Linked DNA regions of Chelatococcus sp. YT9. The protein of the gene in region 1 interacts with the protein of each later gene in a pairwise test. Links are inferred from orthologs where the notes say so. Each region holds a gene or a part of one and is shown in the gene's direction. Other genes may lie near its edges. The genes, in order: KIO76_RS08520 and sfsA.

Evidence for each region.
Region 2: the proteins of KIO76_RS08520 (region 1) and sfsA interact in binary tests that used the Escherichia coli proteins (3 or more experiments, as listed by UniProt). The link is inferred for Chelatococcus sp. YT9 from one-to-one orthologs.

The regions. Positions count from the first base shown.
Region 1 is NZ_JAHBRW010000001.1:1,893,959-1,908,424, forward strand. What follows is about bases 627-3,543. They hold KIO76_RS08520 (glutamate-5-semialdehyde dehydrogenase), read left to right. Parts: upstream 627-1,422; coding sequence 1,423-2,664; downstream 2,665-3,543. Other genes in these bases: proB (glutamate 5-kinase), read left to right, coding at 627-1,148; KIO76_RS08525 (nicotinate-nucleotide adenylyltransferase), read left to right, coding at 2,661-3,308; rsfS (ribosome silencing factor), read left to right, coding at 3,416-3,543. Outside these bases: more of proB, read left to right, coding at 1-626; more of rsfS, read left to right, coding at 3,544-3,883; 23S rRNA (pseudouridine(1915)-N(3))-methyltransferase RlmH, read left to right, coding at 3,888-4,367; KIO76_RS08540 (murein hydrolase activator EnvC family protein), read left to right, coding at 4,452-5,834; KIO76_RS08545 (S41 family peptidase), read left to right, coding at 5,834-7,183; KIO76_RS08550 (RNA pyrophosphohydrolase), read left to right, coding at 7,422-7,970; KIO76_RS08560 (surface polysaccharide polymerase), read right to left, coding at 8,614-9,909; KIO76_RS08565 (GumC family protein), read right to left, coding at 10,002-12,152; KIO76_RS08570 (glycoside hydrolase family 5 protein), read right to left, coding at 12,426-13,718; KIO76_RS08575 (glycosyltransferase family 4 protein), read right to left, coding at 13,721-14,466. UniProt on the Escherichia coli protein: Catalyzes the NADPH-dependent reduction of L-glutamate 5-phosphate into L-glutamate 5-semialdehyde and phosphate. The product spontaneously undergoes cyclization to form 1-pyrroline-5-carboxylate.
Region 2 is NZ_JAHBRW010000001.1:2,765,208-2,779,747, reverse strand. What follows is about bases 6,659-9,649. They hold sfsA (DNA/RNA nuclease SfsA), read left to right. Parts: upstream 6,659-7,794; coding sequence 7,795-8,505; downstream 8,506-9,649. Other genes in these bases: KIO76_RS12600 (FkbM family methyltransferase), read right to left, coding at 9,040-9,649; KIO76_RS12605 (hypothetical protein), read left to right, coding at 8,661-8,981; KIO76_RS12615 (competence/damage-inducible protein A), read right to left, coding at 6,852-7,610; gpt (xanthine phosphoribosyltransferase), read right to left, coding at 6,659-6,752. Outside these bases: KIO76_RS12650 (Ros/MucR family transcriptional regulator), read left to right, coding at 974-1,528; pcaD (3-oxoadipate enol-lactonase), read left to right, coding at 1,946-2,761; KIO76_RS12640 (hypothetical protein), read left to right, coding at 3,268-3,981; threonine-phosphate decarboxylase CobD, read right to left, coding at 4,218-5,234; adenosylcobinamide-phosphate synthase CbiB, read left to right, coding at 5,233-6,240; more of gpt, read right to left, coding at 6,246-6,658; more of KIO76_RS12600, read right to left, coding at 9,650-9,798; map (type I methionyl aminopeptidase), read left to right, coding at 10,095-10,922; RadC family protein, read left to right, coding at 10,933-11,679; KIO76_RS12585 (putative bifunctional diguanylate cyclase/phosphodiesterase), read left to right, coding at 11,842-14,049; KIO76_RS12580 (exopolysaccharide biosynthesis protein), read right to left, coding at 14,033-14,540. UniProt on the Escherichia coli protein: Binds to DNA non-specifically. Could be a regulatory factor involved in maltose metabolism.

The DNA.
Region 1 (14,466 bases):
TCGTCATCAAGGTGGGCTCATCGCTCCTGGTCGACAGCGCGACATCCCGCAAGGGTAGTCGTCTGCGCCATGCCTGGCTCGCGGCGCTTGCCGAGGATATCGCCGACCTGCATGCCCGTGGTGCTGATGTGCTCGTTGTATCGTCGGGCGCTATCGCGCTCGGCCGCACGGTGCTCGGCCTGCCGGGCGGCGCGTTGAAGCTTGAGGAGAGCCAGGCCGCGGCAGCGGTCGGCCAGATCGCGCTGGCGCGCAACTGGGCGGAGGCGTTGTCCCACCACGGCATCACGGCCGGCCAGGTGCTTGTGACGCTGGCCGACACCGAAGAGCGGCGCCGCTATCTCAACGCCCGCGCCACCACCGCGAAGCTGCTCGAGATGCGTGCCGTTCCCGTTATCAACGAGAATGACACCGTCGCCACCAGCGAGATCCGCTATGGCGACAATGATCGGCTGGCGGCCCGCATCGCCACCCTGGCTGAAGCCGATCTCCTCGTCCTCCTGTCCGATATCGACGGGCTCTACACGGCGCCCCCGGCGAGTGATCCGACGGCGCGCCCCATCCCGGTAGTCGAGGCCATCACGGCTAGCATCGAAGCGATGGCGGGGGGCGCGGCGTCGGAATTCTCACGCGGCGGCATGCGCACAAAGATCGAGGCCGGAAAGATAGCAACTGCGGCCGGCGCCCATATGGTCATCGCGGACGGCCGCGTGAAGAACCCCTTGCGGGCGATCGCGACCGGTGCCCGCTGCACCTGGTTCCTCACTCCGTCCAATCCCGTCACCGCCCGCAAGCGCTGGATCGCCGGCACGCTGGAACCGCGCGGCACGGTGCATGTGGACGCCGGCGCCGCCCGGGCGCTGCGCGGTGGCGCAAGCCTCCTGCCGGCGGGCATGAAGCGCGTGGATGGCGCTTTTCGCAGAGGCGACGCGGTGATCATCCGCGACGAGGCCGGGCGTGAGATCGGGCGTGGCCTCATCGGCTACGATGCAGAGGAGGCGCAGCGCATAGCCGGAAAATCGAGCCGCGCGATCGAGGCCGTGCTCGGCTACGCCGGCCGGGCGACAGTCATCCACCGGGACGATCTGGCGCTGGTCGGCCGCGACGATGCGGATATCGCGATCATCGCCTCTGACGCAGGATCTGCTTGACCGGGGCCCGCAATCCCTTACCTAACAAGGTTCGGGAGGGCTGGAGGCGAAACGGCGTTAGCGGCCCAACCCGGAGCAAGTCCGGCTTGGGCGAATGCCAGCCAATCCGGGACATTTGCTCCTGTTATTTGGACGGGGCGAGTCCGGATGGTCGGGCTTGGGCTTGAGCGGAGGCACGGTGATGGGCAAGGTGGTGAGCTTCGGCGAGGCGGGCAATGCGGCGCGGCATGCCGGATTGCCACCGGCTGACAGCGCTGCCGACGTACCGCAGCTCATGGCCGAAATGGGCCGGCGGGCCAGGGCGGCTGCGCGCGTGCTCGCGCTCGCGCCTGCCGCAACCAAGGCGGCAGCGCTGGAAAGGGCGGCCGATGCCATCCTCGCGGCGACCCCGGCGATCCTGACCGCCAATGCCGAGGATGTCGCCGAGGCGCGTGCCAACGGGCAGGCGGCTTCCTTCGTCGAACGTCTGGAGCTGAACGAGGCGCGTGTCGCCGCTATGGCTGAGGCCGTACGTCTCGTGGCCGGCCTGCCGGACCCGGTGGGCCGCGTGCTGGCCAGCTTTGAGCGGCCCAACGGCCTTAGGATCGAGCGCGTTGCGACGCCGCTCGGTGTAGTCGGCGTGATCTTCGAGAGCCGCCCTAATGTTACCGCCGACGCGGCCGCGCTTTGCGTGATGGCCGGCAACGCCGTGATCCTGCGCTCCGGCTCGGACGGACTGCGGTCAGCTACGGCGATAGCGGCGGCTTTCGCCAAAGGCCTGAGTGAAGCTGGTCTGCCGTCAGATAGCGCGCAACTCGTACCCGTGCGCGATCGCGCGGCCGTCGGCTTGATGCTGACGGGGCTCGAAGGCGCTATCGATGTCATCGTGCCGCGCGGCGGCAAGAGCCTCGTTGCGCGCGTGCAGGAAGAAGCTCGGGTGCCGGTGTTCGCCCATCTCGAAGGCCTGTGTCATGTCTTTGTGCATGCCGCAGCCGACCTCGGCATGGCGCGTGACATCGTTCTCAACGCCAAGATGCGCCGGACCAGCGTCTGCGGGTCCGCCGAGACGTTGCTCGTCGACAAGGCGTGCGCGACGACTCATCTCGCTCCGCTTATCGCGGCACTTGCGGATGCGGGCTGCGAGATCCGCGGCGATATGATCGCCCAGGCGACTGACCCCCGCGTTAAGCCGGCCGATGAGGAGGACTGGCGGACCGAGTATCTGGACGCCATCATCGCGGTACGCGTGGTCGACGGGCTTGATGGCGCCCTTGCGCATATCGAAACGTTCAGCTCTCACCACACCGACGCGATCGTCACGGCGGACGAGGAGGCCGCGGCACGGTTCCTGCGCGAGGTGGATTCGGCCATCGTGCTGCACAATGCCTCCACACAGTTTGCCGACGGCGGCGAGTTCGGGTTCGGCGCGGAGATCGGGATCGCGACCGGTCGGATGCACGCGCGCGGACCGGTCGGAGTCGAGCAACTGACGTCCTTCAACTATCGCGTGCATGGCAGCGGTCAGACACGGCCTTGAGCGAGGGACAGCCGCGCCGAGAGGCGCTTTTTCCCGTCCTGCCGCCGCACGGCCCTGGCCTTGCCATTGGGTTGTTCGGCGGCACCTTCAATCCGCCGCATGAGGGACACCGGCTGGCGAGCCTCGTCGCGATGAAGCGCCTGGGCCTCGACCGGGTGTGGTGGATCGTGACACCCGGCAACCCTTTGAAGGACAACGCGCGGCTGCCGCCGCTGGCGGAGCGGATGGCGGCGGCGAAGGCCGTCGCCGAGCACCCGCGAATAGATATCACCGGGTTTGAAAGCGCCATCGGCACGCGCTTCACCTATGATACCCTGGCCTATCTCAGGCGGCGCTGCCCGCGCACGCGCTTCGTCTGGATCATGGGTGCGGACAACCTCGGCACCTTTCACCGCTGGCAGAACTGGCGGGCCATTGCAGCCCTGATGCCGATAGTCATCGTTGATCGGCCGGGAGCAACGATCAAGGCGGCCCGAGCGCCGGCGGCCGTTGCTCTGCATTCCATGCGGATGTCCGAGCGATCCGCGGGCGCCCTTCCGGGCGCGGCGCCTCCCGCGTGGGTTTTCCTGCATGGACCGCGGTCAGCGCAATCCTCCACAGCGCTCCGCGCGCAGGCGAATTTGCCCGCGCCGGCTATGGATTGAAAGGTTTCTGGCCCATTGTCATTGAAGATAAGACCAACCGCCGCTATCTTTGGGGATGTGGCAATTGCGCCATGTGAAGCGAGGAACTGGCACTGAATCCTTTGCCCATGCTTGGAGCGAACAATGGATCGCTCCATCCGGCAGCCGGAGTTACAGCCGAGGCTCCCGGGAGTGGTTATGGCGGCGACGCAACTGCGATCGCTGTTCATTGTCTCGAGGATATGAAAGCCGAGGAAACGGTCGTTATCGATCTTGTCGGCAAGACCTCGATCGCTGATACCATGATCGTGACATCCGGACGTTCGCACCGCCATGTCGGGGCGATCGCGGAGAAGGTTGTCGAAGCCCTCAAGACCGCAGGCTACGGCCCGATGCGTGTCGAGGGGACGACGACCTGCGATTGGGTCCTGATCGACGCCGGCGATATCATCGTCCACGTCTTCCGACCGGAAGTCCGGGGCTTCTACAATCTGGAAAAGATGTGGGGCGCCGATAGGCCGAGTGAGCGTGCGGCCCCGGGCGCCCAGTCCGGTGAACGCGAGGACGCTTCCGTCAATAAGCGGGCGCACGGCTGAAACCATGCGCTTGACGGTGGTGGCGGTCGGCCGCCTCAAGGCGGGCCCGGAGCGCATCCTCGTCGAGCGCTACCTGGAACGGTCCACGCCGCTGGCGCGGACGCTCGGCTTCGGCGCGATCGACATGGTCGAGCTGCCTGAAAGCCGCGCAAAACGCGCTGTCGAGCGCAAGGCGGAGGAGGCGGCCGCCATTGTCGCGCGCTGCGGCAATGGCGTCGTTCTGGCCTTCGACGAGACGGGTGCATCCATGCCGAGCCCTGCCTTCGCACAGCGCTGCGCAGACTGGCGTGATCAAGGCGTGGACGGCATAAATTTCGTGATCGGCGGGCCTGACGGGCTCGATACACGGGTGCGCGAGCAGGCGGCTGCCATCATGGCCTTCGGCGCCGCCACGCTTCCTCACCAACTCGTGCGTATCCTCGTCGCCGAACAAATTTATCGCGCTATGACAATCCTAACGGGTCATCCGTATCATCGGGTATGATCGATTCGCGAAAGCGAGCGATCGCCTTCGGATCAGCAGATTTGCCGAAATTATAACGCTTTCAAGAGTTCGCCTTTGCCTTTGATGTCCTGCCTCTCGACGGGCAAATTCCTCGGAGCCCGGCTGGCAATCGCCTCGGTCGCCGCGGGAGCGTTGATGGTCGCCGCCGAGGCTTCGGCTCAGACCGCCGCGCCTCAGCCGGGCACGTCAGCGCCGGCTCAGCCTTACGCCCCGCTCGAACAGGCCCAGCGCGCACAGGAGGACAAGCTCCAGCGCGAGGAAGAACTCAAGGCTATCGAGAACGAGATGCGCGCCCGTGCCGAGGCCAGGGCCAAGCTCGACGCGGAGATTGCGTCGCTGCAGGCGGATCGTGCGCGGCTCAACGCGGCGCTGATCGAGACGAATCAGAGGGCTACCGCGGCGGAGACCCGCGTCAGCCAGATCGAGCAGCGCCTTTCCGTGCTCAATTCGAGCGAGCAGGCGATTCGTCGGTCCCTGGCGGGGCGCCGCGATGTGATCGTCGAGGTGCTGGCTGCCCTGCAGCGCATGGGTCGGCGGCCTCCGCCAGCCGTGCTCGTACATCCCGATGACATGCTGGAGGCTGTGCGCAGTTCCATCCTGCTCGGCGCGGTCGTGCCTGAGTTGAAAGCCGAAACGGAGGCGCTCGCGTCCGATCTCTCGGAACTCGTACGTTTGCGAGAGACCATCGCCCATGATCGCGAAGCTTTGAAGACCGATCTTGCAACCCTGGCGGGGGAGCGGGCGCGGCTTTCTGGGCTCGTAACGGCACGTCAGCAGCAGCTTGGGGATGTCGAAAAAACGGCGGATAGCGAGGCCTCGCGGGTGGCCGCGCTGTCGTCTCAAGCCAAAAGCCTCAAAGATTTGATCGATCGCATGGAGAGCGAAATCGCATCCGCTCAGCGCGCGGCGGAAGCAGCGCGGCGCGCGGCGGCAGCTCAGGCCGGGCAGGAAACCCCTGCTGGCACAGCGTTTCGGGATCCTGCGCGGCTCTCGCCCAAGATCGCCTTCGCGGAGGCGCGCGGCCTTCTGCCGCTGCCGGTCAGCGGCTCAAGATTGCGTGATTTTGGCGCGTCAGATGGCTTTGGTGGGACGACGAAGGGTATCTCCCTCGCGACGCGTCCGGCGGCCACGGTTGCCTCGCCCGCGGATGGATGGGTAGCTTTCGCCGGGCCTTTCCGTTCCTTCGGACAACTCTTGATCATCAATGCCGGTGGCGGGTACTATATATTGCTAGCCGGAATGGAACGGATCAACGTGGCACTCGGGCAGTTCGTGCTGGCGGGAGAGCCGGTGGCTGTCATGGGTGAAACGGCATCGCCGCTTTCAACGGCGTTTATAGGCGGATCGAACGGTCCCGTCCTCTATGTGGAATTCCGCAAGGACGGTGGATCGATCGATCCGAGCCCGTGGTGGGCGAAATCGCAAGGCGAAAAGGTACGCGGATGATGCGTAAAGTTACTCTCGTGATGGTTGGCGCACTGATCGGCGCGAGTGCCGCCGTTGTCGCCACGCAGTCGCCTCTCCTGACGAGCACGAGTGCGATTGCCGCGTCCGCTGAGACCTATCGTCAGTTGACGTTGTTCGGCGACGTGTTCGAGAAGATCCGGTCGGACTATGTGGAAAAGCCGGATGAAAGCAAGGTCGTCGAAGCCGCCATCAGCGGCATGCTGTCCTCGCTTGATCCGCATTCGAGCTATATGGACGCCAAGAGCTATCGGGACATGCAGGTGCAGACCCGCGGCGAGTTCGGCGGCCTCGGCATCGAGGTGACGATGGAAGACGGTCTCATCAAGGTGGTGAGCCCGATCGACGATACGCCTGCCGCACGTGCCGGCATCCTGGCGAACGACGTCATCACGACGATCGATGGCGAGCAGGTCCAGGGCCTAACCCTGAACCAGGCCGTGGACAAAATGCGCGGCCCGGTCAAGACGGACGTGAAGCTGAAGGTCATCCGGTCCGGCCAGAAGGATCCGCTCGACGTGACCTTGACGCGCGACGTGATCCGCATCAAGGCGGTGCGTTCCCGCGAGGAGGACGATATCGGCTATCTCCGCGTCTCGCAGTTCAACGAGCAGACGTTCGAGAACCTGAAGGATGGTATCGAGAAGATCGCGGCAGATATCCCGCAGGACAAGCTGAAGGGATACGTGATCGATCTGCGCAATAATCCGGGTGGGCTGCTGGATCAGGCCATCCTCGTCTCCGACGCCTTCCTCGATCGCGGCGAGATCGTCTCGACGCGTGGGCGCAATGCGGATGAGACGCAGCGCTTCAATGCCAAGCTCGGCGACTTGGCGAAGGGCAAGCCCGTCGTGGTGCTCATCAATGGCGGGTCGGCGTCTGCCTCGGAGATCGTCGCCGGCGCCCTCCAGGACCACAAGCGCGCCACGGTGCTCGGCACCCGCTCCTTCGGCAAGGGCTCCGTGCAGACGATCATTCCGCTCGGCTCGAATGGTGCGCTGCGCCTGACGACAGCCCGCTACTACACGCCGTCCGGCCGCTCCATTCAAGCCCGCGGTATCGATCCTGACATCGAGATCATCCCGAATGTGCCGGATGAGTTGAAGGGCAAGGACGAGAGCAAGGGTGAGGCGGGTCTGCGTGGTCACTTGAAGAACACCGACGACGAGCGCGGCGCTTCGTCGAGCTATGTCCCGACGGATGCAACGAAGGACAACCAGCTGATCGCTGCCTTTGACCTTCTGCGGGGCAAGGCTAATCCGGCTCTGCAGTCCAAGAAGGCGGATGCATCCGGGGCTCAGAAGGACGGTGCTGCTCCTGCCAAGAACTAATGGCGGGAGCGTGATGGGCGACGGCTCGACGGGCGAGGGCGCGCGATACCATGCTGCGAATGGCGCTGCGCCTGGAGCAGCCGAAGCGTCCGGAATTTGATCCCCCGTCCGCCAACCGGCAAGAGTACGCCGGTGATTTTCTAGAACGGCCCCTGTGCAACCGCGCAGGGGCCGTGCGCGTTTCCGCACCGGCCGGTACGATCTGTTTCTGCCGGCGATCAGCCTGAGGGAGAGCGTTGTGGCGGATAAGAATGCAAAAACCGGCGCCGATCTGAGCCCCGCCGAAAAGGCCGCTTTGCCCTACCGCCCCTGTGTGGGGGTGATGCTGCTGAACGCGCGTGGCGAAGTCTTCGTCGGACGGCGCGCGGCGAGCAACGATCCTGAACGGGTAACTGAGTCATTCGCCTGGCAGATGCCGCAGGGCGGGATCGATGACGGCGAGGACCCGTTGACCGCGGCCCACCGTGAGCTTTACGAGGAAACGAATGTTCGCTCGTCGCGCCTCCTGGCTGAAGCACCCGAATGGTTCGAATACGACCTGCCATCCGAACTGATCGGCAAGGCATGGAAGGGCCGTTATCGCGGCCAGACCCAGAAGTGGTTCGCGCTCGGCTTTACGGGCGATGAGCGTGAGATCGACATTCGCACGCCCGCGGGTGGCGCCCACAAAGCGGAATTCGAGGATTGGCGCTGGGAACCGATGGCGCGCTTGCCGGAACTCGTGGTGCCGTTTAAACGGCCGGTTTACGAGCAGGTCGTCGCGACCTTCCGGCATCTGGTGGGGTAGCTGGCGTCCGCTCCATCCATCCCCGGGGTTGACCATTCCACAGTCATCAAACCGTCAATAGCGATGCGCTATGGTTGTATTTTTGTCGGGAATATCAACTAGAAAGCGTGTCTTTTGATTCGACATTGATTCAAAGCGGTGAGGTACTATCGAAGGTGATATGGCTGGTGTTGCGAGGGGGAACGCGATAGCGAGGTCGCGGGCAAAAATACGATGAAGCATAGGAACGAAGTGCAGCTGGCGGCCGGGAACGATTGCATCGAACGCCTCTATGAAGCGGTTCTGGCGATCAAGCGTCATGGACAGGGCGCGCCGCGCACGGTCAAGCTCGCCCAGGAGGGCGTCGCCAAGATGGCGAAGAAGCTGGTTGAGGAAGCGGCGGAAGTGGGGCTAGACGCCGTCCAGGGCAACCGCACGCAAGTCATTCGAGAAAGCGCCGACCTCCTCTACCATCTCACCGTTCTCTGGGCGGAAGCCGGCATCGTTCCGGACGATGTCTGGGAAGAGATGGAACGTCGCGAGAAGCTCTACGGCATCGCTGAAAAGTTGCTCAAGTCGGGCAACCGCGGCTGATTGCAGGGGAAGCCTGCCGCATGGGCTTGTTCCATCGGCTCGTCGTCACAGTTCCCTGATATACTAGGCGTCAGGTCGCCGGCGCGGGGCGAAGCCCTGCCTTCCTTTTGAGGTTGTCGGTGAAGCGCCCGGCTTGAATGTCCCATGCCAACGCCGCGGGGCTGCGCGCGCAGATGCCGGCGAGAAACCACAAGAGAGCGGCGGTCTTGATGGTGGCGAAGGATACGCTGATGCACAAAAGCAGAATGATGTAGAAGGCGACAAATAGCGTGAAGCGCCGCGGTTGGCCTTCCGGCACGCGGATGAACACGAAAAGTGCCCAGACCCCCGCAAAGCCAAGAACGCCGAGCTGCGAGAGGGCGTACGCATAGCCCGAGTCGTTGAAATCAGTGCTTGTGTAAACAAGGCCCATGGCTTCGCCGAGGCCGAGCGTGTTGATGAGCTGCCCGGCGAGCAGAAAACGGCCGAAAATCGTGTTGTCCCAAGCGATATTGCCCTTCACCGCGGCGTAGGTGATGAGGGCGATGATGGCAAGGAAGGGTGCGACAAACACCATGCCAGGGCGAACCAAGGGCGCGACCAGATAAAGCCCCAGTGTAATCCCGCACAGGTACATCCCGAACCGTGCATCACCGAGCACGAGGATCGTCATGATGGCGAGCGTCTTGGGAATAAGGGCCCGGGGCCTGTGGAAGTCGCGGCTCAGCACCCAGGCGAAGGCGACCGCTCCGAAATTGCCGACAGAGACCGGCTCGAGGAAGACCGAGGAGACCCGATGCTCGCCGAGAAATGGCAGAAGCGTCCGCCCCTCGAAGCGCGTGCCGGAGATGAACAGGCCGGATTCGCCTGTGGTCGCTGCAGCGTCGACCGAGCCACGCGAAACGTAATAGCCGATGACGTCGAAATACTTGAGGAAGGTGTCGAGGAACATCCATTCGAACAAGGCCGCGCCGAGTACGACCAGGATCGACCATGTCACCGCCCGATCACCAAGGGCGAGATTGCCCCGCGTCAAGCCGAGGATGTAGAAGACGACCGGTATCATCAGGTCGCGCAGGATCTTTGGATCGATGACGCCGCGGAACAGCATCAGCGCGCCGACATAGGAGAAGATGGCGAGAAGCACGAAATAGAGCGCGGCGGACCGGTCGGCGACCAGGAGAAAGGTGCAGCCGACCAGCATGACCTCGACCAGCATGACCATGCCGGCGCCAGCGCCCATGACATTCGTGTTCACGAAGCACAGAGCGAAATTGAACGAGAGCGCTGCGAGCAGGATGGGAAGCACCAGGGACTGGCGAAAGTCGCTCTGCGCTGGAGCCATGGTCACGGTCTGAAAACTGTTTGCTGCGTATGCAACGCTCATAACGCGAAGCCTGGATGAGAGCTAGAGGCCAATCGATATCCAGCGCCGGTTCGCGCGTCCATCGTTCGGAGGGGACGCTATTGGTGCCGTGTCTAAGCCTCGACAAATACCATGCCGACCGAACGTGGGCGCAGGGCGCGGATCGAAGCCAGCGTCTCGTTCAGGGCGCGCTGGCGGGTGGCACCCTGGTCAACCAGCACCAGGACCATGTCCGCCGAGGCGATGAAGCGCTGCACGGTGAGGTCGTCCTGCGGTCGGGCGGCATCGATGAGGGTGAGGCTCGGGGCGTCAGTGCCCGCGGCGCTGATATCGTCGAGCAGCGCGCGCTGCGAGCGAGCCATTTGGCCGGTGGCGGTCGCGCCCATGGGCAGGATACGAAGGCTGGCGCCAGCCGGCAGCGGGGTGATGACGTTCTCGCCGCTCGCCGCCTCGGTTGCTAGAACGCGCTGGGAGAGCTGTCGGCCACGGGAGTCACCGTCCACGAGCAGGGTGCGCTCACCATCCTGGGTGAACGTAACGGCGAGGTCGACCACGATCTTTGACCGCATATCACCGGCCAGGCCACTGGCATCAGGAGAAACGATCACGACGGTGCGCGCCTCGGAGGGCGGCAGCATGCTTTCCAGCGAGAAGGCAAGCTGGCCGAGCAGAAAGGGTTTCGTGACGGTGAGCCGATCGATCGTCTTCAGGTTGCTGCGCCCACTGCGGATCGCAGCCGGAAAGTTGAACTGGCTAGCGGGCGCGTGGCGCCATGCGCCGGGAACACTGGCGAGGACGGGCAGACCACTGGCGGCGGCCGCCTGGTTGGCCTCACGTAGACGGTCGTCGATCTGGTCGAGGCCCCAGGCCAGCGTAGTGCCGAGCCCTGCGCCGAGCAGCAGGCCGGCGGCTATGATCAGGATAGGCGAAGCGCCGCTACGGTCGCGGGGCAGCACGGCATCACTGATGACACGCGTGTTGCTGGTGTCCACGCCCTGCTGCTCGCTCAGCTCCTTGCTGCGCTGCAGGTAAGAGGCATACACGGTGCGGGACGAATCCGCCTCACGCTCCAGCTCCCGAAGCTGCACGCTCGTCTCGTTGGTGGAGAGCACATTGTTCTTGAGCGCGGCGGCTCGCTTTTCGAGGTCGGCAACTGTCGCCTTGGCGCGCTCGAGGTTGGCGGAGGTGGCTGTCGCCACCCGGCCAATTTCGGCGCGCATGAGCTGGCGAATCTGCTCGGCCTGGGCGGCGATCGCCTTCATCTGGGGGTGCTGCGGCAGCAGCGACTGGCCGAGCTCGGCCTGCTGGCGCATGAGGGCCGCATACTGCTCCTTGAGGGCGGTGATGCTGCTGGCCTGCAGCGTCTCGGGCAGGACGAGCGCGTCGATGGCGCGATTGTTCTGGATGGACTTGATCTGATCAACGCGCGACTGCAGTTCAGCCACCTGCGCCTGGGCCGCCAGCAACTGCGTGTTGAGGCCGCGCAGGTCCTGCTCATCGGCCCGGCCGCCATCGATGCCGATGATGCGGTGGTCCTTCTTATAGGCCTCGACCTTACCCTCGGCGACAGTCACGCGCTCGCGGAGTTCCGAGAGGCGTGCAGCCAGGGCCGCGTTGGCGCGGCCAACGGCCTCCGCCCGGGCGCGCTGTTCCTCACCGATATAGACCTCGGCGACGGTGTTGGCGACGTGCTGGGATGTCTGGGGATCTTCCGTCACGACGCCGATGTCGATAACGAAGGAACGATCACCGCGGCGCACGGTCAGGCTCTTCTGCAGCGCCTTGAGCGCCTTGGAAAAGCGATCCTCGCGCTCGCCCGAGCCAAAGATCGACATGACCTGGCTGCGCAGGCCAGCGGGACGCGCGCCGAACAGCGGGTCGTTCTCGAGGCCTGCCCGATCGATCACCTTTTCCAGCACACTGCGGGATTCGATGACCTGCCGCTGGCTTTCCATGGCGATCAGGTCGTTGTCGCCAGTCGTCGCTCGATTCGCGATGTCATTGTCCAGGATGCGCAAGCCGCGCGTGTCGATGAGCACCTGCGTGGTCGCGGTGTACTTCGCCGGCGTTACGGCAACATAGCCAATAGCGAGGGCCGTGGTCGTGACCGCGATGGCGCCGATGAGCGGCAACCTGCGGCGCAGGCCTTGGAGGGTGGCCCACGGATCGAAACGGGTCGTGGCTTCGCCGATGAAAGGTTCACTGACCGCGTTCATGGCGCGCAGATTGCCCAAGGGTTCGAAGCGTGAACTCATAACAGCCATGGTTGCCTCACAGGCTCCGCAAGGAGCTTTTCGTCTGGTCTCTCCTGATCCGAGGCTAGAGTTTGTCTCATTTTGAGACGTTCACGCGGTATCAGGAGCACCGACAGCTTCTATTCCGCAAGCGGCAGGCCACGGCTGAGCAATCAGCGACATGAGGTAATTGGCTGTAAAAAATCACTGATATAACAAAATATTAACGGGATCTGCCCCGTTCGGCGTTTCTCCTTCCGTTGGGCGGCTCGTCTGTCCCGGTGCTGGATTCCCTGGAAATTCTCATCGCTTTGGCACAGGCCGGCAGGATGCAGGAATGGTGAGGCCGATCGCTTGTGCCAGTTCGGCCGCCGGGCATAGGGTGCCCTGTGGCCCCTCCAGCCCAAACGGCGGGCTGCTCAGAAGCCAGAGCGTCCAACCCCAGCCGTTGCGCGCAATAGCTGCCGAAACGTCGCTGAGCCAGCGCGCCCGTGATGCATCATCGCTGACCAATGCTCCGGCCGGCCGCATCGCGCCGAATTCCGTGACGACGATCTGCGCCGGATCGATGTCGTTGCGCTGCTGCCATTCCTTCAGGGGCGTGAAGGCCTCGTCGATCGCGGCCCGGCCGGGCGCAGAGGTGAAATACCAGCGGATCGCCTCCTCGGCTGCCTGGCGCTCTTTGTCGCGCTCCGCGGATGGCCAACGGGATGACACGGCGAAGGCGGCATTCGTTCGGGCGAGGGTTTCATCAAGACGCCCGTTTGCGGCTGGATAGGGGACGCCGCGTATCTCAGCGAGGAAGGGCAATGTCCAGGTCGAGCCCTGATGGGTGAAGACGAACGGGTCATAGAAGTGCGCGCTGACGAGATTTCGCCTGTCCTTGAAAAGGCTGCCGTCGAGCATGACAAGGCCTTTGATCGTCGACCAGCAACCCCCCGTCAGCAGGAGGGGCAGCCTGATGTTGCCTTTGCGCAGGCCGTGGACAAGGACTTGCTGGTGCGCGGTCCAGTCGGTTCCGCTTTCGGCACGGCATGCCTGTTGCGGCTCGTTCAGCAACTCAAGAGCCACGGGCGGATGCGGAGGAAGCTTGTCGAGCCGGCTCGCAACTTGGCCGGCTAGCGCCTGATAGCGCCGGAACTGCCGGCCGTTGACTCCATCGAGAAAGGCTTCGGGCAACGCCCCGTTCAGGCCGGGGGCCATCAGGGTTGCGATGACACCGAGGCCTGCCGCCTGATGGCTACGCACGGTCCCAATAATGTCACTAAGCAGTCCCTCGCGCCCGGGCTGGTCGGCTTCGAGCAGCGGGCCGAAATCGATCGGCATCCGCACGTGGTCAAAGCCCAGCGCGCGGAGGCGGGGGGGCTCGGCCCTATCGGGCGTGGCGTAGGGCGAGGCTGTATAGGCCAAGTGCCCGGCGCGCGCGATCGTGGCGGGGAAGGCGAACCAGGTGACATTGGTACCGCGCCGGAAGGCCGGCGTTGTCTGGTCCGGCGGCGCGGGCGTGCTGGCCGATGCCGGCGACAGAACCAGCATCAGGCTGCTCATGCAGGCGATGCGGCGAAGCCATGCCGCCCAAGCGGCGAGCAAGGACATGGTCAGTGCGCGACCTGCAGGAGGTCAAGATAGGAATCGACCATGCGCTCGCGCGCGTATTTCGCGGTTACGGCGCGCGCAGCTTCGCGCCGCACCGCAGGCGGGGGAGGATTGCGCAGCATCTGCGCGAGCGCATCCTTCCAGCGCTTGACATCATGAGGATTGGCAAAGCGAATGGGGGCTATTTCGCCGGTCGCGAGCACCTCGCGCAGCACATCGAGATCCGCAACCACCGAGGGCAACCCAACCATCGCGGCCTCCACGGCGGCAAGCCCGAAGGTTTCCCAGACGGACGGAAAGGCGAAGACGTCCGCTGCCGCGAACAGGTCCGGCACATCGCTCGGGGAGACATTGCCGAGCAGGATCAATCGCTCGTGAACGCCGAATTCGCGGGCCAACGCCTCGATGTGAGTGCGCTTCGGACCATCTCCCGCGATCACCAGCGATGCCGCCGGCAAGGCGGGCAGGGCCTTAACGAGGACGTCCTGATTCTTCTGGTCGACGAGGCGTCCGACATTGAGAATGAGCTTGCCGGTCGCCGGCAGATTGAACCGTTGGCGCGCCTCCGCCATGGTCAAGTGAGACTGCGGCGCATCGAGACCGTGTTCGATCAATCGGAGATCGCGACGATAGGTGACGGGGTAATGGGAGAATTCGTTCTGTGTGAAAACGGAATTGGCAATGTTGGCGGTATACCCGCCGGTGGTGCCGACGAAACGGTCCAGCCACCGCACGAAGGGTGCGGTTT
Region 2 (14,540 bases), 880 kb from region 1 along the record:
TTTCTTACAAAAGGCTCCACAGGCAAGATGAAGTCGACGCGCTCCTATGCGCGGACCACAATCCAGTGAATCTGTGGATTCGCGCGCAGCGATTTCCAATGCTGAGGCTCGGTAGCAATAAGTAATATTTATTGGAAGATTCAAGCACAACCGCTTCGTCCGATGCCCAGCACGAGGTCTTCAACCAAGCCAAGGCTGGCCAAAGCAGACTTACGTACACATCGCTACGGCATCGCTCCTTTCAATAGCGCTCTTCTGGGCAATCCAAGCGGATTGCAGTATCCGGCAGTGATACGGGCGGGAGCGGATGTAGCGGGCCATTCTACCGAAACATCACAGCTGGCGGATACCGCTTTCCTATTGCGAATTTTCGAGACACGCGATTTTCCGCAAAACCATTCAACTGCCGAGATCGCGCCGATAGGAGATAGGGAGATTGCCCCTTGAAAAAATATATACAAATCAACATGATAAAGGGCATCCATTACAACTGGAACCGAAGATGCTGCTAGCGGCGCATAAAAGCGCAAAGCATAGCGCCTGATACCCCCTTGATACCCTTACGCTCTTTGACCAAAACAAATGCGAAGCATGCCAAAAATGGCCAACAAAAATTCACCAATCGCGACAAAATCGCTCTATACATATACGTCAAGAGTATACAAGATCACGTTGATCGAATATACAAATCAGCAGAGCCGGCTATGTGAGAGAACTGCCTTTTCGCAATGCAACTTCTCAAGTAGGATACCCGAAAAGCAGTTGCAGGCGGAGCCATAAGGGCAACCTTCGAAAACAGGATGGATGCCAAGAAAAGGGAATGATGGTGCATGATGAGCACTTGCAGCTTAGTGCATCGCATATTTTTATCATGCCTTCGACCATTTTTCGCCACATCCATAGTTGATTAGGTTGAAATAATCGAATAAGCGATCAAAAATCGAAAGTGATTACTCGTACGCGAGAGGTTCCCATGACAACATCTTCTGAAACTGCGGATCGCGTCGCATCCGTCGAACTCGCGGCAGAAATTGTCGCGGCTTATGTCGCCAACAACAGTGTAGCTGTCGGCGAGCTTCCCGGCTTGATCTCCAATATCCATACTGCACTGCAGCGCCTCGGAGCGCCGACGGAAGAGCCGGTTTCCAAGCCTCAGCCTGCTGTTCCGATCAAGAAGTCGGTCACAGCAGATTTCATCGTCTGCCTGGAGGACGGGAAGAAGTTTAAATCGCTCAAGCGTCACCTGCGTACGCGTTACGACATGACGCCCGAGGAGTATCGTCAGAAGTGGGGTCTCCCCGCCGACTATCCGATGGTTGCTCCTAACTACGCGGCGGCCCGTTCGGAACTCGCCAAGACCATGGGTCTTGGTCAGCAGCGCCGCAAGTCTCCTGAACCCGCTCCAGCAGCCAAGTCATCCGGGCGCAAGGCAAAAGCTGCGGCGGCGGAACCTGCTGCGGAAGTCAAGGCCGCCGCCCCTGCAAAGCGCAAGGCCGCTCCACGCAAGAAGGCCGCCGCCAAGGCGTAAACGACGACATTCATTCCGTTTATCGGAATTCGTCAGATCTCGCGCTAGAATTTATAGCGTTCAGATCATGAAGAGGTAGAGTGCTTCCTGCAAAAGCCTGTTCCGGTTATCCGGGACAGGCTTTTTTTGTGCTGATATGCGCAGGATCGCGCTTCAAGGGATACCCGCGGTGCTTCAGTAGAATGGAGAACCTGCGAGGCGCCCGCAGCTCAACCTTATTGAGAGCAGCCGGATGGCGTCAACACGCGTTGATCTGCTCGAATATTGGCAAGTGCGGGGGATCTTCACGGCTAAAGGCCGCTCGTTGTATGAATATTCAAGCACCCACGCCACCATCGCGCCTCCTTTCGAAGATGGAAGATCTTCCATACAATTCTTCCGACCCTCACGAATGAAGAAGCGGACGGACTATTCGCCATGCACATTCAAGTTGCAGATCTTCGTGTCAATGTGCGTATCGAAGGGCCGGAAGCAGCGCCCGTCGTTACGCTCAGTCACTCCCTCGCCGCTCATCTAGAGATGTGGCAGCCTCAAATGGCGGCGCTTGTTCGGAATTTTCGGGTATTGCGCTACGATATACGAGGCCACGGTGGATCATCGATGCCCCCCAGTACGCCTGATATCGCCGCGCTCGCTGAGGATATTCGCGGGCTTCTGGACGCACTCGGCATCAGACGCACCCACTTTGTCGGCTTGTCGATGGGCGGTATGATCGGGCAGCAACTGGCTATCGCCCATCCCGAATACATCGAAAGCCTTGTGCTGGCCGATACGCTCAGCGCCTACAGTGACGCGCACCGCCCGATGTGGCAGGGCCGGATCGATGCCGCGAGCGGCGCAGATGGCATGGAGCCCCTCGTCGAACCTACCATACAGCGCTGGTTCACTGAGGCTTTTCGGCTTGCCAATCCCGCGGGGATGGATTGGGTGCGCGGCATGATCCGCGCCACGCAGCCAAATGGTTTCATCGGCTGCTGCCACGCGTTAATGGCACTCGATCTTACCGATCGACTTCCCATGATCACCGCTCCTACACTGGTCATGGTCGGACGCCAGGATCCAACCACGCCGGTAGCTGGTGCAGAAATCATCGCGCAAGCGATACCAAATGCGCGCCTGATGATTATCGAAAACGCCGCCCATATTGCTAATGTCGAACAACCCGAGGTATTTACGCACCATCTTCTCGACTTCCTCTCGGAGCATGACAGAGACGAAACGGCTGACGGCTAATCTCCTCATCCAGGATCAAGAACGACGCGGGCCGGGACGTGCGCAGGTGCGGGGAATTTTGCAGAACACTTGCAGGAGGGACCGGATGCCTTTGCAGTGCTCCGCCTCTATTCGGCCGCGGATCGTCTCGGCAGGCCAGTCGCCCTCTTGGCTTCGATTGCCGGTCTTCTCATCAGCCGTCCTATTGTCGCTTCATGGAATGCCAATAGTGCACGAGGCCTCGGGTCCACGCATGCGTCCACCGCAGCCACTCGCGCCGGAAAGGCAAAGTCGGTCGACTGCATAAATCCGGATTATATGTCTGGAAAAGCGCCGACGGCGCGTGGGGAAGTATTTGAGTATCCACCGGCACCAATGTTAGATGGGCTGAAAATCGCAGAACTCGAGGCTGCGATGGTGGTCAACTCACCGGGTTTTCCATGAAGCGGACAAGCCTCTTTATCGCTGTGCCAGCGTACGATCGTCGTATTTATACCGATACATCGCTATCCATCATGGATACTGTCATGCAATTGCGGGACCGGAAGGCCGCCGCGAGTGTCTTTTTCATGCGCGGATGTGCACTTGTTCATCACGCGCGCAACATGATCGTCAGTGAGTTTCTGGCAAACAAGGACGCGACGCACCTCCTCTTCGTCGATTCAGATATGAAGTTCGAGGCAAGGACGATCCTGAACATGCTACGCTGCGAGGTACCTTTTGTTGCAGCGCCCTATGTTGCCAAGAGCTATCGGAACCTACCCACGCGTGCCGTGCAGCCCCGAGACCTCAACGCTTTCCACGAAGCCGCGGTGAACTGGAACGTGGTCTTCGAGGACCCGGGCGTCATGACTGGCGCGGTCCCACCAAAGGATGTGCGCAACAACTTCGCGCGCGTCAAACGCATCGGAACGGGCTTGATGCTGCTGCGACGCGATGTGCTGGAAACGATGGTGAAGAAGTATCAGCACACCGAATACCGGGCCGGCGATGCTGATGAATTCCCTTATGCGGTGAACAGGTTCTATGATCTCTTCACGACGCGTATCGATGAGACGGGGCTGTTCATCGGCGAAGATTTCGCATTCTGTGACCGTTGGATCAACGAATGCGGCGGTGAAATCTGGTGTGATCTCACCGCGAAGGTCTCGCACATGGGCCATCATGAATATACTGGCACGCTTGGCGACTACTTGGCGATTCACCGGGGCATTCGCAAACGCGCCGAAGCCCCGGCCTGAGCGGGCCCGACCTCCTGGACGATCGGCGGTACACCACACCCAAATTCTTCAGAAAGGTGATATCCGATCAATGGTGGTGCGGACGACGGGACTCGAACCCGTACTCCTATACAGGAGGCAGATTTTAAGTCTGCTGCGTCTACCGATTTCGCCACGTCCGCCGAGCTCTTGCTCACCCATGAAGGGTTATCCGGCGCGCGCCCATAGAGCAAGCGCAGGACTGATCGTGACAAGCCTCACGCACAACTATCCAGTGCCGCGGCAAGGCGTGCCCATTCAGGTTCTGTGCCAGGAAGCCCGAAGCGGAGATGAAGCGGCTCCTCGGGAAAACGCCGGACGATAATGCCGCTCTCCCCGAGCATCCGATACCACTGCTCCGCCGCATCGTTCCTCACAAGACGGAAGAGCGTCGTGCCACCGACTACCGCAAGCCCCGCCCTGCCGAGCAGATCGTCGAGGCGTCGGGTCGCCGCCGCGAGCGCGGCTCTCATGGCCACATGCCAGTTCGTATCAGCAAGTGCCGTCTGTCCAATCGCGATGGCTGCGCCGGAAACCGGCCAGGCGCCGAGGTGATCGCGCAGCCGCCGCGCGAGGTCGTCGTCACTTGTCAGCGCGAAGCCAAGCCGCACGCCGGCAAGGCCAAAAAATTTGCCGAAAGACCGAAGGACGAGCGCGCGCCGACGGCCCGCGAGCCGATCGGCGAAGCTGACATCCGGCATCACGTCCGCAAAGGCTTCGTCGATCACAAGCAGCCCCGTCGGGCCAAGTTGCGCTTCCACTTCGGCGAGCGTCTCGGCCGAGAGACTGCGCCCGTCGGGATTATTCGGGTTGGTCAGAACGACAACAGCCGCGTCGCGATGGTGCGCCAGTGAGGACACGATCTCGACACTGTGGCCGGCCGCCGTCCAGGCGGGCGCATGTCCACCATAGGTCGGCCCCAGCACCGCGACGCGGCGCGGGGAAAGAAGCCACGGAATACGCTGGATCAGCGCCTGGCTTCCCGGCCCGGCGACCACATGCGTTCCGGCCGTCGCGCGATAGGCGACGACGGCCGCTTTCTCAAGCGCGTCCAGTTCGGCTGGTTCGGGCAAACGCGTCCAGACCGCAGGGGGAAGTGCCGGAATGGGGTAGGATACCGGATTGATACCCGTCGAAAGATCGACCCAGGGTTGACGTGCCTGGGGAAAAGTCCGGCTTGCGGCGCCGAGATCGCCACCGTGGAGCACGGGCGATATTCCTGCGTATCCAGACATGTTATCGCCTTCTTCCACCATGGACCTGCAAACGACCCTTATCATCGCCGCCGTGGCGCTCGCCCTTGAGGCGCTGATCGGCTATCCGCAGCGCCTGTACCGCGTCATCGGCCACCCGGTGACATGGATGGGAAGGCTGATCGCATGGCTCGACAGGCACCTCAACAAGGAAAAGCACGCCCCTGCGACGCGGCGGCGCTGGGGGATCGTGGCGCTCGTCCTGCTCCTTTCCATCGTTGGGGGCATCGCCTGGTTTATCGAGAGCATCCTTTATCACCTGCCGCTGATACTGGTGCTGCCGGGTCTCATCATCCTCGCCATCATCGCCTCCACCGGGCTCGCCCAGCACAGTCTTTTCACCCATGTCCGCGCTGTCGCGGATGGGCTGGAGAAAGGCGGGCTGCGAGGCGGCCGGGAGGCTGTCTCGAAAATCGTCGGCCGGGATCCGGAGAGCCTCGATGAACAGGGCGTTGCCCGCGCCGCGATCGAAAGCCTCGCCGAGAACTACGCGGACGGCGTCGTGGCCCCCGGCATGTGGCTCGTCATCGCGGGCCTCCCAGGCATGGCCCTCTACAAGGCGATCAACACCGCCGACAGCATGATCGGCCACCGCACACCGCGGCACGATGCCTTCGGCTGGGCCTCGGCGCGCCTCGATGACCTTGTCAATCTCCCAGCCTCGCGGCTCGCTGGCTGCCTCCTCATCGCCGCGACCTGGATAACGCCTCATGTCGCGCGGCAAGGCATCTTTCAGGCGATGAAGCGCGATGCGCCGCGCCACCGTTCGCCGAATGCCGGCTGGCCGGAGGCTGCGATGGCGGCGGCGCTTGGACTCAGGCTCGCGGGCCCTCGTACCTACCATGGCCATGTCGTCCATGACCATTGGATGGGCGACGGCCGTGCGGACGCAGGTCCCGCGGACATCCGCCGCGCGCTCGCCCTCTACCGCAATGCCTGCGTCCTGCAGTGGCTCCTGATCGCCGCGTTGTTTGTCCTGTTCTCCTAACGGACTCAACCCGCTGCGCCACCGCGGATTGGCGGCTGGAAAGTAAGTCCCATGTCCCAGGGCAGATAGATCCAGGTGTCCTGTGAGACTTCGGTGATAAAGGTGTCGACAGCCGGACGGCCTTGAGGTTTTGCATAGACCGCAGCGAAATGGGCCTCCGGCAAAACTTCGCGGACCATGCGCGCGGTCTTCCCGGTGTCGACCAGATCGTCGATGACGAGGACCCCTTTGCCTGTGCCGCCGCCAAGTGCCTTGATGCTGGGTGAGACGTCCTTGAGGATCTTCAGGTCGCCTTGGTTCTTGTAGTCGTGATAGCTCGCCGCACAAATCGTCTCGATCAGGCGGATCTCCAATTCGCGCGCAACGACGGCTGCAGGGACGAGGCCCCCCCTTGTAATGCAGACCATGGCGTCGAATGGCCCGAAGGCGTGTAGACGCCACGCCAGGGCGCGCGCATCCCGGTGGAATTGATCCCACGACACGGGGAAGGCTTTTTCTGAAGATCCTACCATTACACTATCTTTCGTTCACTTTCGTCTTGGCGAAACGGCCTTGGCCGAAGCGCTGTGCGCATGATGAATTCAGGGCTCGTTGTATCAGGCCGAGCCGTCTCAGGGGCGCACAACATCGAGGGACGTCAGCATATGGCGCACGGCCTCCGCGGCGATGGCGAGCCGCGATGCCTCGCGGGAACGCAGCACCAGATTGGTCTTGAAGCCGGTTTCGTCGTTGAAGGGATAGCTACCGATGATCACATCGGGGTAGCGCTCGGCGATCTCGCGCAACGGCCCGGCCACATCGCCTTCTTTGCATTCGGCGCGAATGGTCTCGGATAGCATCACGCGGCCCGTGGCGAGTTTCGGGGCCACACTGTCGAGCATCGCTTGCATGATCGCGGGTACGCCGGCCATCACGATGACGTTGCCGATCCAGAAGCCCGGGGCCTTGGAAACCGGATTTGCGACGAGTTCCGCGCCTTCCGGGATCCGCGCCATGCGGCGGCGCGCCTCATTGAGGTCCTCCGGCTTGATACGCTCCAGCAGACAGGCAATGGCGCGCGGGTCTTCATGGATCGGCACACCGAAGGCCTTGGCGACGCTGTCAGCGGTAATATCGTCATGCGTCGGGCCGATGCCGCCGGTGGTGAACACGTAGGTGTAGCGGCTTCTCAGGGCATTCAGTGCGTCAATGATCGCAGCTTCGTCATCGGCGACGATACGAACCTCGGTGAGATCGATCCCGATCGCCGTGAGATATTCAGCGATATAGCCGATATTCTTGTCCTTGGTACGGCCTGAGAGAATCTCGTCGCCGATCACAAGAAGAGCAGCCGTCACCACGTTCATCTCAACCGCAGCCGCCTCGCTCATGTTCACTCTCCTTGCCCACCGAGGGCCGACGATAGCCCTGCGCTCGCGTTGATCTACTCTCTGGACCGGCCTCTCTCAAGAGTGCAAGCTTCAGCGTGGCAAAGCAGCGGTGGCAAGGCGGCCTTGAGAACGGAAACGGACGCTGATAACCCCAGCTGTCCTTCGTTCTCCCGCGAGGCCTTTGATGCAATTTCCCTCACCTTTGATCGAAGGTCGCCTGATCACGCGATACAAGCGCTTTCTGTCCGACGTGCAATTGACCGATGGAAGCACCATCACAGCCCATTGCGCCAATCCGGGGGCCATGCTGGGCCTCGTGACGCCCGGCAACCGAGTCTGGCTGTCGCTTTCGCCCAATCCGGCCCGAAAGCTACGCCACTCCTGGGAGATGGTCGAGGCGGACTTTGGAGCAGGCCCGCAATTGGTCGGCATCAACACGTCGCTGCCGAACAGCCTTGCCACCGAGGCGATCGCCGCCGGCGTCATTCCGCCGCTTGCCGGCTATGCGCGCCTGCGCCGGGAAGTGAAATACGGTCGCGCGAGCCGCGTCGACATTCTTCTGGAGGATGACGACCGTCCCGCCTGCTATGTGGAGGTGAAGAACGTCCATATGATGCGCCAGCCCGGCTTCGCGGAATTCCCGGATTGTGTCACCGCGCGCGGAACGAAGCATCTCCACGAACTCGGCGACATGGCCGAGGACGGGTACCGCGCTGTCATGCTGTTTGTGATCCAGATGGAGGCCGAGCGCTTCACCCTTGCCCGCGACATTGACCCGACCTATGCGGCGGCGTTTGACCACGCCAGATCGCGCGGTGTCGAGGCCTATGCCATCACCTGCCGGTTGAACACTGAGATGATCGCGGCCGATCGACTTGTCCCGATTATCGGGTGAAGGGCTTTCCATAAGCACGGCAGATGCCGGTTACCTAAAATCATAATCTTTGTTGTTATTGACACACGCATCAGGCACCTTGCGCCAAGATTAAGCAGCGCCTGAGGCCGGTCCCAGGCTTCACCACACTTCTGAGGGTTGATATGCCATTCCCGTTGACTGCCCTGGCCATTGGCGCACACCTCATTCTCGCCGCCGAAGGCCCCGTGCCCACGCTCGACACCGCGCCCAGCTGCCGTGCGGCCGCGGAATTCGGCGCACAGTCCAAGACGACCTTTAATCAATGCATGAACGATGAAAAAAGCGCTCATGCGGCGATTGAAAAGGAATGGAAGACCTTCTCGACCGGAAGCGTCGACAGCTGCCTCTCGGAAACCCGCTCCGATGGCACCCCGAGCTATGTCGAGCTGCAGGAATGTCTTGAGCTCGCCCGCGACTCAAAGAAATACCAGAACCAGCCGCAGCCGAAGATCTGAGGCACGCCGATCTCACGCGTGGGCGGCATCTCTCCGATAGCCGTCCTCGCTCAAATCTTCATCTTTCGAAGATCAGATTGAGGCGCGTTCGCATCACGAAGCGGTATCCTTTCGAAATGAGGCGCTTCGGTAAATCCGTATGCCAGCGCCCCTCCCCGTCTTCGATGATCAGGAGCTTGGGAAACAGCGAAGCCGGCGCCTGATCCAGGAACGGTTCCATGATGAGATCCTCGGCGCCCTCCACGTCCAGCTTGGCCGCGTCCAAATGCTCGAAGCCCTCCTCGCGCAGAAGCTCGAGCAGGGTCTTGGCCGGCACGCGGATCGCCGTAGTGTTTTCTGAACCGACGATCTTGACGCTCGATTCACCCCGGTTCTCGTAGTCGAGAAACAGGGTCAACTCGCCGGACTTATCGGCCAGCGCGCAGGCGATGGCCTTGATGGTGCCGAACGGATTGAAGCGGATGTTCGCGACGAGCCGTTCGAATATGTCGGGCTGTGGTTCGATGGCGAGAATGCGGGCACGCGGGCCGGCCTGCGCGGCGACGAAAAGGCTATAAGCGCCTACGTTCGCGCCGATATCGATGAAGGTGCAATCGCCTTTCAGGCGGCTCGCGAGGATTTCCCGCTCCTTCACGTCGAAATATTGCGGCGTGAAGAGAATGCGCTTCTCGCAGATGTTGTTGTACGGGAAGAGACGCATGCGCACGCCGAGCGTCTCGACGTCCACGGGGCGTCCATCCATACTGCGCAACGCGATATTGCGCAGGGCAAGCGCGGTCCGCTTCGGAAGCCAGACGTCAGGCATCGCGCGGGTCATGGCAATGATGGACCGCAGCGGATTCGTCGGGGCAAAGGTTCCAAATGGCTCGCTATCATAGGAGCCGGCATTCACGAGCGTCATGGTGGGGATACTTACACCGCCCGCGATCGATACGCCAGCGGGCGTCCACTCCTTCGCCCCTTGCGGTGATCTCGGCATGGACTAGAGTTGGCGCGGGGGATCATCGGTACGCCGCCTGCTGCGTAAGCAGGAGGCCGCATGACCCTCGCCGGAATGGCGCCTTCCGTGCTGCAATCGGCTTTTCTGAACACGGCTTCTTCGGGGTAAGCGTGATGATCGAGCTCAGCGATGCTCTTGTGAGCCGCCGCGGCAACGGTATCAAGATCTATGGCCGCGAGGCTTTCCAAGGCATGCACCGGGTCGGCCGTATTGCCGCCGAATGCCTCGATATGCTGGCCGCCCACGTCAATCCCGGCACCACGACCGAGGCCATCGACAAGCTGGTCTTCGATTTCGGTATGGCGCACGACGCCCTCCCCGCCCAGCTCATGTACCGCGGCTATCGGCACTCCTGCTGCACGTCTCTTAATCACGTGGTCTGCCATGGTCAGCCTAACGACAAGCCATTGCGCGAAGGCGATATCATCAACATCGATGTCACCTTTATCCGTGATGGCTGGCATGGGGACTCCAGCCGCATGTACACCGTCGGTGAAGTCCCGCGCCGCGCCTTGCGGCTCATCGAGATCACATATGAATCCCTGATGCGCGGGATCGGCGTGGTACGGCCAGGAGCCACGACGGGGGATATCGGCGCTGCCATTCAGGAATTCGCCGAATCAGAACGCTGCTCGGTGGTCCGGGATTTCTGCGGCCATGGGATCGGTCTTGAATTCCACGAACAGCCAAGCATCCTGCATTTCGGCCGCCCCGGCGAGGGAGTGGCCCTCGAGCCGGGCATGATCTTCACCATCGAGCCCATGATCAACCTGGGGCGCCCGCAGGTGAAGGTGCTTTCCGACGGCTGGACGGCCGTGACGCGCGACCGCTCCTTGTCCGCGCAATTCGAGCATACCGTTGGCGTCACAGAGACGGGGGTCGAGATCTTCACGCTTTCGCCCGCCGGTCTGCATTGTCCTCCTTTCGCCAATGCCACGTGAGGCGAAGGTGATGGATCGGACCAGAGCGGGTGAGAGCACCGATCGCGCCAAAGAAGCATCCACGTCGCATGCGGTGGAAGACATTGCCCCGCATTACGCCAATCACCGCGAGCGGTTGCGCAAGCGTTTCCGTGAAGCCGGGGATGTCGGGCTTGCAGACTACGAACTGCTGGAGCTCGTGCTCTTCCGCTCAATCCCGCGTCGGGATGTGAAGCCGATCGCAAAGCAGCTTCTCAGGCGCTTCGGCAGCTTCGCGGAGGTGCTGGCCGCGCCTCCACCCCGGCTCGTCGAGGTGAACGGCGTGGGTGAGAGCGTCGTGACCGACCTCAAGATCATCGAAGCCGCCGCACGCCGGCTCACCAAAGGCGAGATAGCCCAGCGTCCGGTATTGTCATCCTGGAGCGCGGTGCTCGACTATTGCCGCACGGCGATGGCGTTCGCCGACAAGGAACATTTTCGTATCCTGTTCCTCGATAGGCGGAACTCCCTGATCGCCGACGAACTGCAGCAATCGGGCACGGTCGATCACACGCCGGTCTATCCGCGCGAGGTGGTTAAACGCGCCATCGAACTCGCAGCGAGCGCGCTTATTCTGGTCCACAACCACCCCTCCGGGGATCCAACACCGTCGACCGCGGACATCCGCATGACGCAGGATATTATCGCCATTGCAAAATCTTTAGGCATCGAAGTCCACGATCACATCATTGTTGGCCGAAATGGCCACGCGAGCTTGCGGGGAATGGCCCTAATATGAGGCTGTTAACCATGAAAATGGATTGACCCCGCTCTCTCATTGATAAGAATTCGCAATCGGTTCGCAGAAGCAACGACTCGTCAATCCAATCTGTGAAATATGCACTGTGCTTTGTTAGACGCGGGCTAGCCTGTCATTTCGATTGCGAGGACCATCGCCGCTTTGCTGTTCTCCGGCTTCCGCATCGCCCGGCCTGCGGCCTTGATTGGTCGTCTTCTGTGGCCAATCGCGCTGATCGTTGTTGCGGTTATAGCGGGGATGCTGCTTGCCCTCGTCCATATGAGCAACAGTATCGATGAATGGTCGGCCGCCGAACATCGACACCGGCTCGCCGAGGTCTTGACGGCTCATAAGAAGAATGTCGAGCAGCGGCTCGATACGATATTGGCGACAGTTGATCTCAATTCATCCGAAGTATCACGCGCAGGTCTCCTCTCTGACGTGACAGGGGGTGAGAGATCCGCACAACCCGGCGTATTTGAGGCGCTGGTGATGACCGACGGTTCGCGGTCCATCCGTCCTGTTGCTGTCGCGGGCTCTGCCGCGCCTTCTGACAGCCGGGGCGGACATGAAAGCCTGAAAGCTCTGGTCAACTTCTTTCTCGCCAATCCGCCGACACCGGGCCAGGCGGTCGACCACTTCGTGTATCACGATGGCGCCGTGTATCTCCTCGTCGCCAAGGATGGACGTGAACCGGCCCTTGCGGCTGCCGGAGCAGCCGGCCAGACCGCGGTCATCATTTACCGCTATACAGTTCGTGACATCGAAGCGATCGGGCGAGCAGCAGGCAGCGCGCCGGTCACGCTGACCCGCCAGCCCCCGCCCGGGCATGAGGCTCTGCCCATCAAGGCATCCCTTGGCGACAGCATGTCCCTGGCCTGGCAGCCGCCATTGCCGAGCCGCACCGTCTGGCCAAGGCTTGCCCTCATCATGGCGGTGGCCAGCGTCGTCGCCCTCTTCGCGCTTGCCGCTGTCTGGCTCATCGCTCGGCGGATGGCCTATAACGAGATCCGCATGCAGGATCTGTCACGGCGCCTCGCTGGGCAGGACACCTTGTCTGGCTTGCCCAATCGTCTCTCCTTCAGCATGCGGCTCGAACAGGAACTGGCGCGGAGCCACCGCTCCGGGGAAGGCCTCGCCGTTCTGTTCCTTGACATCGATCGCTTCAAGGACGTCAACGACATCTATGGCCATGCGGTCGGCGACAATGTGATCCGCGTCATCGCCCAGCGGCTCTCGAATCTGCTGCGCGGCGCGGACACCCTGGCCAGGCTAGGTGGCGACGAATTCGCAATCATCCAGACCGGCGTCACCGCCCATCACGACGCGGAGGCGCTTTGCCGCCGTATCCTTGAGGCGGTCAATAAGTCCATCGAGATGGGCGATGCGCTCGTCTCCGTCGGCATGTCCATCGGCATCGTTCTCAGCCCGCAAAACAGCACGGATCGGGACACGCTTCTAAGGCTCGCCGATACCGCGCTCTACCAGGCCAAAAACAGTGGCCGTAATCGTTTCAGCTTCGTCGAGCGTCAGATGGACGAGGCGCTGCGCCTGCGCAAGGTCGTGGAGGACGACCTGCGTAAAGCGATCGAGAACGATGAGCTCGTTCTGCACTATCAACCCCAGGTCGAGATCAATAACTACGGGATCGTTGCTGTCGAGGCTCTCGTGCGCTGGCCGCATCGCGAGCACGGCCTGATCGCGCCGGAGAAATTCATCGCCATAGCCGAGGAGAGAGGCCTCATCATCGCTCTCGGCGAGTGGGTTCTTCGGCGCGCCTGCGCGGATGCGAAGCGGTGGCCGGGCGTTCGCATCGCAGTCAACGTGTCCGCGATACAATTCCGCCATCGCGATTTCGTCTCGAACGTCATGCGCATTATCACGGAGAGCGGCATCGATCCGACGCGCATCGAGCTGGAGCTTACGGAAGGCGTCGTGGTCGAGGACGCGGATGCGGCCGAAGAAGCTATGATCGAGCTGCGTGCCCATGGCGTGCGCCTGGCGCTCGACGATTTCGGTACGGGCTATTCAAGCTTGATCTATCTGCGGCGCTTCGCTTTCGACAAGATCAAGATCGATCGCTCGTTCCTCGAAGCTGCCGAGACGACTGGCGAGTCTGCCATTCTCATCCATTCGATTGTCCATCTCGGCCGAGCGCTCGGCCTGACGGTGACGGCGGAGGGCGTGGAGACCCAGGAGCAGCTGGAATTCCTCCGCGCGCTGGGCTGCCATGAATTGCAGGGCTACCTCTTCTCGAAGCCCGTGGCCGCGGAGGACATCGATGAACTCCTCGCGCACCCCGGCGCGCTTCAGGAGCATCAGCCGGCCCTGATCAAGAAGGTGGCACAAGGCTCTAAATCAGGGCCGTAACACCGCTGACGATGGCAACGACGAAGCCTAGGCTGAGGCTGAGTCCTATGGCACCCACTGCAGTGCCGCCGATCACCAGGAGACCGTCCCGTTCCACGAGGCCGAGCCCGACCAGGCAGGCCGCCAGCCCAAGTGGAATCTGGCCTATGATCGGCGCAGCGACGAGAAGCGCCAGCGATATGACGAGCACGACCGCGCCGACGAGGCGGATGCCGATGGGTGTGCCGAAAAAGGTGAGCCTGGGCCGGGACCAATGCTCCAGCTTGCGCATCGTCGGCAATGCCCGCCCTACAGCGCGCGCGAAATCTGCCCGCGCCATGGAGCGGCTGAGAACTCGCTTCGGTAGCCAGGGGCTGCTGCGTCCGACCACCATCTGGATGGCCACGAACAGCAGGAGGAAGCCGAAGAGCAGCGGGATCGGCGGAGGCATCGGCAGGCAGTTTGGCAGACCCAGCACGAGGATCAGCGCTGCGAACGCCTGCTGGCGCAGG